3 regions of the Arthrobacter sp. UC242_113 genome follow, and region 3 is predicted to be linked to each of the others. Evidence: riboswitches for the same ligand, from Rfam matches in the RefSeq annotation. Region 3 holds a riboswitch; each other region holds the start of a gene.

Region 1 (2,256 bases), 1.8 Mb from region 3:
CGCAGCGCTGGAGGAGCGGGGTGGCGAAGACGTTGTCCGCCACCACCTTGGCGCCGGCGGCGTGGGCGAGTTTGCTGACCGCCGCGATGTCCACGATTTCCTGCATGGGATTGGACGGGGACTCGAAGAAGACGGCCGTTGTGGGCACCGAGAGGGCCGCACGCCACTGCTCGAGGTCCGGACCGTCCACGAACACCGTCTCCACGCCCCAGCGCGGCAGGATTTCGTTGAGGATCACGAAGCAGGAGCCGAACAGCGAACGGCTGGCGACCACGCGGTCCCCGGCCCCGAGCAGGGCGCCCAGGGCGGTGAACACCGCGGACATTCCGGACGCCGTCGCAAAGCACGCCTCGGTGCCTTCGAGCAGGCGGAGCCGTTCCTGGAAGGTGGCCACGGACGGGTTGCCGTAGCGCGAGTAGACGAAGCGTTCGTCCTCGCCGGTGAAGGCCCGCTCCGCGGCGGCGGCGGACTCGTAGACGAACCCGGAGTTCAGGAAAACGGGCTCGGTGGTCTCTTGGAAATTGGTGCGGTCAAGCCCGCCGCGGACGGCCTGGGTATCGGGGCTCCAGCCGGCGGCGTCGTGATTAAAGGTCAACTTAGTTCTTTCCCAGGTTCGTCGGCAGGCCGCGGTTCTTCCAGCCGTTCACGGTGCGCTCACCGTAGCGGTCGGGTTCGCCCTCGAAGCCTTCGAGGACGTTGTAGGCGGTGAAGCCCGCCTGGGTGGCGGCGATTGCCGCCGCGATGGAGCGCTGGCCGGAGCGGCACAGGAAAACAAGCTCCACGCCCGTGTCCTCCGGCGCCTGCTGCTTCAGCTGCTCGACGAAGTTCGGGTTGGGAATGCCGCCGGGGAAGGTCCACTGGATAAACAGGGGATCGTTGTCCGTAGCGTTAGTGTCCGGGACACCGATGTGCGCCCATTCGCCCTCGGTGCGGACATCCACCAGGACGGCGCCCTGTTCGAGCTTTGCCCAGGCGTCCTGCGGTGTGAGGTCTCCGGCGTAGCTCATGCGTGGCCCTCGTAAGCTTCTTCGGCGAGGTCCTCATCAGAGTCCAACCGGTCAACGGCGGTAGCGACTGCGGCATCTGCGGTGGCGATGGCGGCGGGCAGGATAAGAGCCTGGGCCACGATGACGCCGGTGCCGTTGAAGGTGGCGGCAGGGCTGCCGTGCAGCACGTACCCCTCGGCCAGGGCCGCCGAGATGCGCTCACAGAACGCACGGTCGTCCGGCCCCGTGATCAGGCGGTAGGACAGCTTTTCCTCGGGTTTATCCTGCTGGGACGGCAGCGTTGCAACGGCGGGGGCGTCTGACACGACGGATCTCCTTTTCTCACGCTTGCAGCTCGAAGTGGTCGATATGCCGAGTATTCACCTGAGGCACCCCGCCGTGGAAGGAGGGTTGCCGACCGGCCAGTCAGGGCTTAATGCCGGTACTCATTACTCCCCAAAAACGTAACACCGACGACGGCGGGGCGCACCGCCGCCGTCGTCATCTTCCGTAACGCACTCGGTCAGGGCCGGTCACGGCAGTTCAGGGTTGCGGTTACAAAGCCGGTGGCCGGGAGGATAATTACGGGAGATGAACCGCCGTAACGCCGGATGAAACCAGGCCGCAGTGAATGATTCGCCCCCGAATAAAGTGACTCCCATGCTGCACTTTGGATGGTTTGTGGGCCATGGCTTCGGGGTCCAGGGATGGGGGACGCCCGGCTACGGTATCGGTTACGACTGGAGGAAGCCCGCTCCCTACCAGCATGCGGTCCGCGAATTCGAGCGGGCTGGGCTGGACCTGTTCATCATCGAGGACTCCCTCACCGTCCCCGACACCTACGGCGGCAGCGCGGAGGTCTCCCTGGCGCAGGCGTCCTTTGCGCCGAAGCACGATCCGCTGGCCCTGGTGCCGTATCTGCTCTCCGCCACGGAGCACCTGGGCATCGTGCCCACCATAAGCGCCTCCTTCTACCCGCCGTTCACCGCCGCCCGGCTGCTGGCCACGCTGCAGCACTTCTCCAACGGGCAGCTGGGCTGGAATGTGGTGACCTCCGGCAGCGACCTTGCCGCGCAGAACTATGGACTGGACCAGCAGATCGAGCACGACCTCCGCTACGAGAAGGCCGAGGAGTTCGTGGACGTGGTTCGGAAGCTCTGGCGCAGCTGGGAACCGGACGCCATCCGGGAGGACACCCGGGCAGGGGTCTTCGCGGACCACACCAAAGTTCGGCCGATCCACCACGAAGGGGAGTTCTTCAAGGTCCGGG
Region 2 (2,256 bases), 1.4 Mb from region 3:
GTGGATGCCTGGGTTGCGGCCGGGCATGCCGGCCCCACCGGAGCAGCCAGGCTCGCGTCCCTGCGCCGCCTGCTGGGCACCGACCCGCGCATGGAGGCCCAGGAAACCAAGGAACTCGGCAGCGTGGGCTAGCCTCCCGCGGCGCAGGCAGGCGGCTGCCTCCCCGCCCCGCAGGGCCTTTGAGGGTAGTTTGGAACCATGACCCAACCCGCTTCAACCTACAATGATGACCTGCGTCTGGCCCATGTGTTGGCCGATTCCGTGGACGACCAGACCATGAGCCGGTTCAAAGCGCTGGACCTCAAGATCGAGACGAAGCCAGATCTGACGCCGGTCACCGATGCGGACAAGGCCGCCGAGGAGTCCATCCGCGGCCAGCTGTCCCGTTCCCGTCCCCGTGATGCCGTGCTCGGTGAGGAGTTCGGAAGTTCCGGCCACGGTTCCCGCCGCTGGATCATCGACCCCATCGACGGCACCAAAAACTTTGTCCGCGGCGTGCCGGTGTGGGCCACGCTGATCGCCCTCGTCGACGAGGGCGAACCCGTGGTCGGCGTGGTCAGCGCCCCTGCGCTGGGCAAGCGCTGGTGGGCGGCCAAAGGCGCGGGCGCCTACTCGGGCCGTTCCCTCGCGGCCGCCACGAGGCTCAAGGTATCCAATGTGTCCAGCCTCGCTGACGCCTCACTGTCCTACTCCAGCCTCGGCGGCTGGAAGGACCGCGGAAACCTCGATGAGTTCCTCCAGCTCACCGAGGAGGTTTGGCGCACCCGGGCCTTTGGCGATTTCTGGTCCTACTGCATGGTGGCCGAAGGGGCCGTGGACATCGCCTGCGAACCTGAGCTGAACCTGTACGACATGGCGGCGCTGGTGCCGATCGTGACCGAGGCAGGCGGCCGTTTCACCTCCCTCGAAGGCACCGACGGCCCATTCGGCGGCAATGCGCTGGCTACCAACTCGATCCTGCACTCGGAAGTCCTGAAGCGCCTGAACCCGCAGCTGGACGATTTGCTCTAGTTCCGTCCCACCGCGCCTGCCGCCTCTATCGCTGAATATTACGACGGCGGATGTCCCCTTCCGGGGGCGTTCGCCGTCGATTATTCGGCCTCGGGCCCGATATCCGGGCTACGTAATAATCCGCTTAACATTCCGGACAGGCTTTTTCATCGCCCGTCCGGATGTCCTAGTCTCGTAACAGGTCACGAGTGCCAGCGCTAAACCCCGGTTAGCTGGCCGGCAACCCTCCATTCGCGGTGGGGTGCCCCGGGTGACGACCAGGCCGATCCGGAACGGACCCGGCAAGCGCGGATCCCCGTCACACGGGGTCCTTTCTCAGTGAGGTCCCATGACGACTGCAATCATTTCTTCCACCACCGGCTCAGACGTGCTGGACGGCCGATTTGCCGCCGCCGGCCGTCCCCTGGCAGCCGTCACCGGCGCAGAAATCCAGGCTCCGCTGATCCAGGGCGGCCACGTCCGCTACGCCAACCTCGATTACGGCGCCTCCGCGCCTGCGCTGTCAGTGGTTTCCGCGTACCTCAACGAGATCCTGCCGTACTACGCGAGCGTGCACCGCGGCGCCGGCTATGCCTCGCAGATCAGCACCTCCGTGTACGAGAACTCGCGGAGCATCGTGCGGGAGTTCGTGGGCGGCCGCGCCGACGACGCCGTCATCTTCACCCGGAACACCACCGACTCCCTCAACCTCTTGGCCGGCTGCCTGCCCGTGGAGGACCACCACCACACCGGCGAAGTGCTGTACCTGGACATCGAGCACCACGCCAACCTGCTGCCCTGGCAGGGCGTGCCGCACCGCAGCGTGGTGGCATCGGAGACGCTGGAAGACACCATCGCCAGCCTGCGCGCCGAACTGGAACACGGCGATGTCAGCCTCCTCGCCGTGACCGGCGCGTCCAACGTCACCGGCGAAATCCTGCCCATCCGGCGCCTCGCTGCGCTTGCCCACGAATTCGGCGCCCGGATCGTGGTGGACGCCGCGCAGCTCGCACCGCACCGCCGCGTCAACATCGCCGCGGACGACGTCGACTACCTCGCTTTCTCCGGCCACAAGCTCTACGCCCCCTTCGGGGCCGGCGTCCTGATCGGCCGCCCCGACTGGCTCGACGCCGGCACCCCCCACCTCGCCGGCGGCGGCGCCGTCAGCGAGGCCCGGCTCGACGGCGTCAGCTGGGCCACCGGCCCTGCCCGCCACGAGGGCGGCTCACCCAACGTGCTCGGCGCGGCCACGCTGGCCCGGGCAAC
Region 3 (2,256 bases):
AGGAAGCCGTCGTGGCCGATCGGCGAATCGATCATGTGGACATCCACGTTTCCGGGCAGCGACTCTGCCAGTTCCTGCGACTGGGCGGGAAAGTACAGCCGGTCCGACTCCACGGCGGCCACGAAGAAATCAGCGGTGGTCCGGGCGAGGGCCTCTTTGAGCGTCCCCCGCCCGCGGGTGACGTCATGGCTCATGAGGGTTTCCGTCAGGGCGATGTAGCTGTTGGCGTCGAAGCGCCGGACCAGCTTGTTGCCCTGGTGGTCGAGGTAGCTCTCCACCTGGTAACGGCCGCGGCCCGCCAGGGCATCGGCCTGCAGCGGCTCTTCAGCGGCCTGGGCGTTTCTGCCGAACCGGAAATCCAGTTCGTAGGCAGACCGGTAGGTGATGTGTGCAATCCGCCGTGCCAGTGCCAGGCCATCCGCGGGTTCCGGTCCGCCGTAGTAGTCGCCGCCGTTGAAATGGCGGTCCTGCCGGATGGCAAGCGTCTGGGCCTGCGCGAACGCGATTTGTTCGGCAGTGCTCCTGGCGCCGACGGCGATCACGCCGCAGCGGCGCACCCGCTCCGGGAAAGTGACTGCCCACTCGAGGGCGCGTGCCCCGCCCATGGAGCCGCCCATCACGGCGTACCAACTGGGGATGCCGAGCCGGTCAGCCAGCCGCGCCTCGGCCACAGTGGAGTCCCTCAGCGTCACCAGCGGAAAGCGTGAACCCCAGGGCTTGCCGTCCGGAGCGGTCGACGACGGCCCCGTGGATCCGTAACAGCCGCCCAGGATGTTGATGGAAATGACGAAGAACCTGTCGGTGTCCGCCGGCGCACCGGGCCCGGCGAGCTGTTCCCACCAGCCCTCTTCAGTCCCTGTGCCGCCCCGGGTCACGTGCGTGTCCCCGGTGAGGGCATGCTGAACGAGGATGGCGTTGGAGCCGCCCTCATTCAGCGTTCCCCAGCATTCGTAGGCCAGGGTCACGTCGGGCAGGAATCCCCCGGCCTCGAGTTCCAGGCTGCCGATGTTGAGGTACTGGACAGTGCTGTGCTGGCTTGCCCCGTCGGGAACAATGCCATCGGGGACCCGGCCGTCTGGAACAGTGCCATCCGGAATGGTGCCCTTTGGGGCGGCGGCGGGTACGTCGGTGCTGACAGAAATCGTCACAGGTAAACCTCTTCTACGCGCTTGCCCGCCGGCAGCTGTCCGGCAGGCCAGGTCTTCACCCGGGGCACCCCACCGCGGAAGGAGGGTTGCCGGCCAGCAAGCCGGGGCTGTCGCTGGCACTCATGACCTGTTGCCCAGTTTACGAAACAGGCGGACGTCTGCGCTAAGAATGTGACGGCTGTGTGACTCCCGGCCCCTCACGGGCCGGTTCCATAGCATCTCCACAAAGCGCTTTTCAGCCGCGGCCGGAGGGTTGCCGGCCAGCGAGCCGGGGCTTTCTTCGCTGGCACTCATGACCTGCGATCAGCGCCGGAATGGGACTGTTAAGCGCACAGCTTTGTGAAGAACTTCGTCAAAGTATGGACTTTTCGCAATGTTAGGTGGGCCTAAGCTGAGAGCCACCTCACAAAGTGCCAAGATGAGGGCATGCGCATGGATCACGTCTCTTACGCCTGTGAACACGATGGCCTGGCGGCCACCACCGAACGTATCTCCTCTGCCCTCGGCGTCGAAGCCGTAAAGGGCGGGGTGCACCCCCGGTTTGGGACCCGGAACATGATCATTCCCTTGGCCGGACACAAGTACCTCGAGGTTGTTGAGGTCCTGGACCACCCGGCGTCGGACAAGGCACCGTTCGGCCAGGCCGTCCGGGCCCGGTCCGCCGCGGGCGGCGGCTGGATGGGCTGGTGCGTCGAAGTTGACGACCTGGCCCCCTTCGAGGAACGCCTGGGCCGCTCCGCGGTCAACGGCAACCGCAAGTTCCCCGACGGACGGGAGCTTGTCTGGAAGCAGATCGGCATCCTGGGACTGATCGCGGACCCGCAGGTCCCGTACATGCTGAAGTGGGAGGGCGATGCGGAACTGCACCCGTCCAACGCCTATGACAGCAATGTGAAGATGTCCAGCCTCACGATCGCGGGCTCTGCCGAGCGCGTGACCGAGTGGCTCGGCGAGCCCGTCGAAAGGCCGCTGGAGGACGTCGCCGTGAACTGGGTCGCCCCGCACGGAACGCCGGGCATCCTCTCGGTCACGTTCGAAACCGCAGCGGGCGCCGTCACCATCTGACGCCCTTTCTGCCCTTCACTTCGGCCGCCATCAGCGGGTGCCA

The links. Region 3 has a riboswitch for S-adenosylmethionine ahead of ACHMXB_RS02840 (homoserine O-acetyltransferase). Riboswitches for the same ligand answer to the same signal wherever they lie in the genome.
Region 1: it holds a riboswitch for S-adenosylmethionine, as region 3 does, so the genes downstream of both, ACHMXB_RS15825 (DUF1737 domain-containing protein) here and ACHMXB_RS02840 (homoserine O-acetyltransferase) in region 3, are expected to answer to the same signal.
Region 2: it holds a riboswitch for S-adenosylmethionine, as region 3 does, so the genes downstream of both, ACHMXB_RS09320 (aminotransferase class V-fold PLP-dependent enzyme) here and ACHMXB_RS02840 (homoserine O-acetyltransferase) in region 3, are expected to answer to the same signal.

What each region holds. Positions count from the first base shown of each region.
Region 1 covers NZ_CP171968.1:3,463,688-3,465,943, reverse strand. The annotation lists gene ACHMXB_RS15835 (O-succinylhomoserine sulfhydrylase) at 1-595, opposite strand, end outside; gene ACHMXB_RS15830 (rhodanese-like domain-containing protein) at 597-1,007, opposite strand; gene ACHMXB_RS15825 (DUF1737 domain-containing protein) at 1,004-1,312, opposite strand; SAM riboswitch class IV at 1,326-1,440, opposite strand; gene ACHMXB_RS15820 (NtaA/DmoA family FMN-dependent monooxygenase) at 1,647-2,256, shown strand, end outside.
Region 2 covers NZ_CP171968.1:2,066,503-2,068,758, forward strand. The annotation lists gene ACHMXB_RS09310 (ribosome small subunit-dependent GTPase A) at 1-132, shown strand, start outside; gene hisN (histidinol-phosphatase) at 199-1,011, shown strand; SAM riboswitch class IV at 1,192-1,305, shown strand; gene ACHMXB_RS09320 (aminotransferase class V-fold PLP-dependent enzyme) at 1,340-2,256, shown strand, end outside.
Region 3 covers NZ_CP171968.1:635,936-638,191, reverse strand. The annotation lists gene ACHMXB_RS02840 (homoserine O-acetyltransferase) at 1-1,055, opposite strand, end outside; SAM riboswitch class IV at 1,161-1,276, opposite strand; gene ACHMXB_RS02835 (VOC family protein) at 1,575-2,213, shown strand.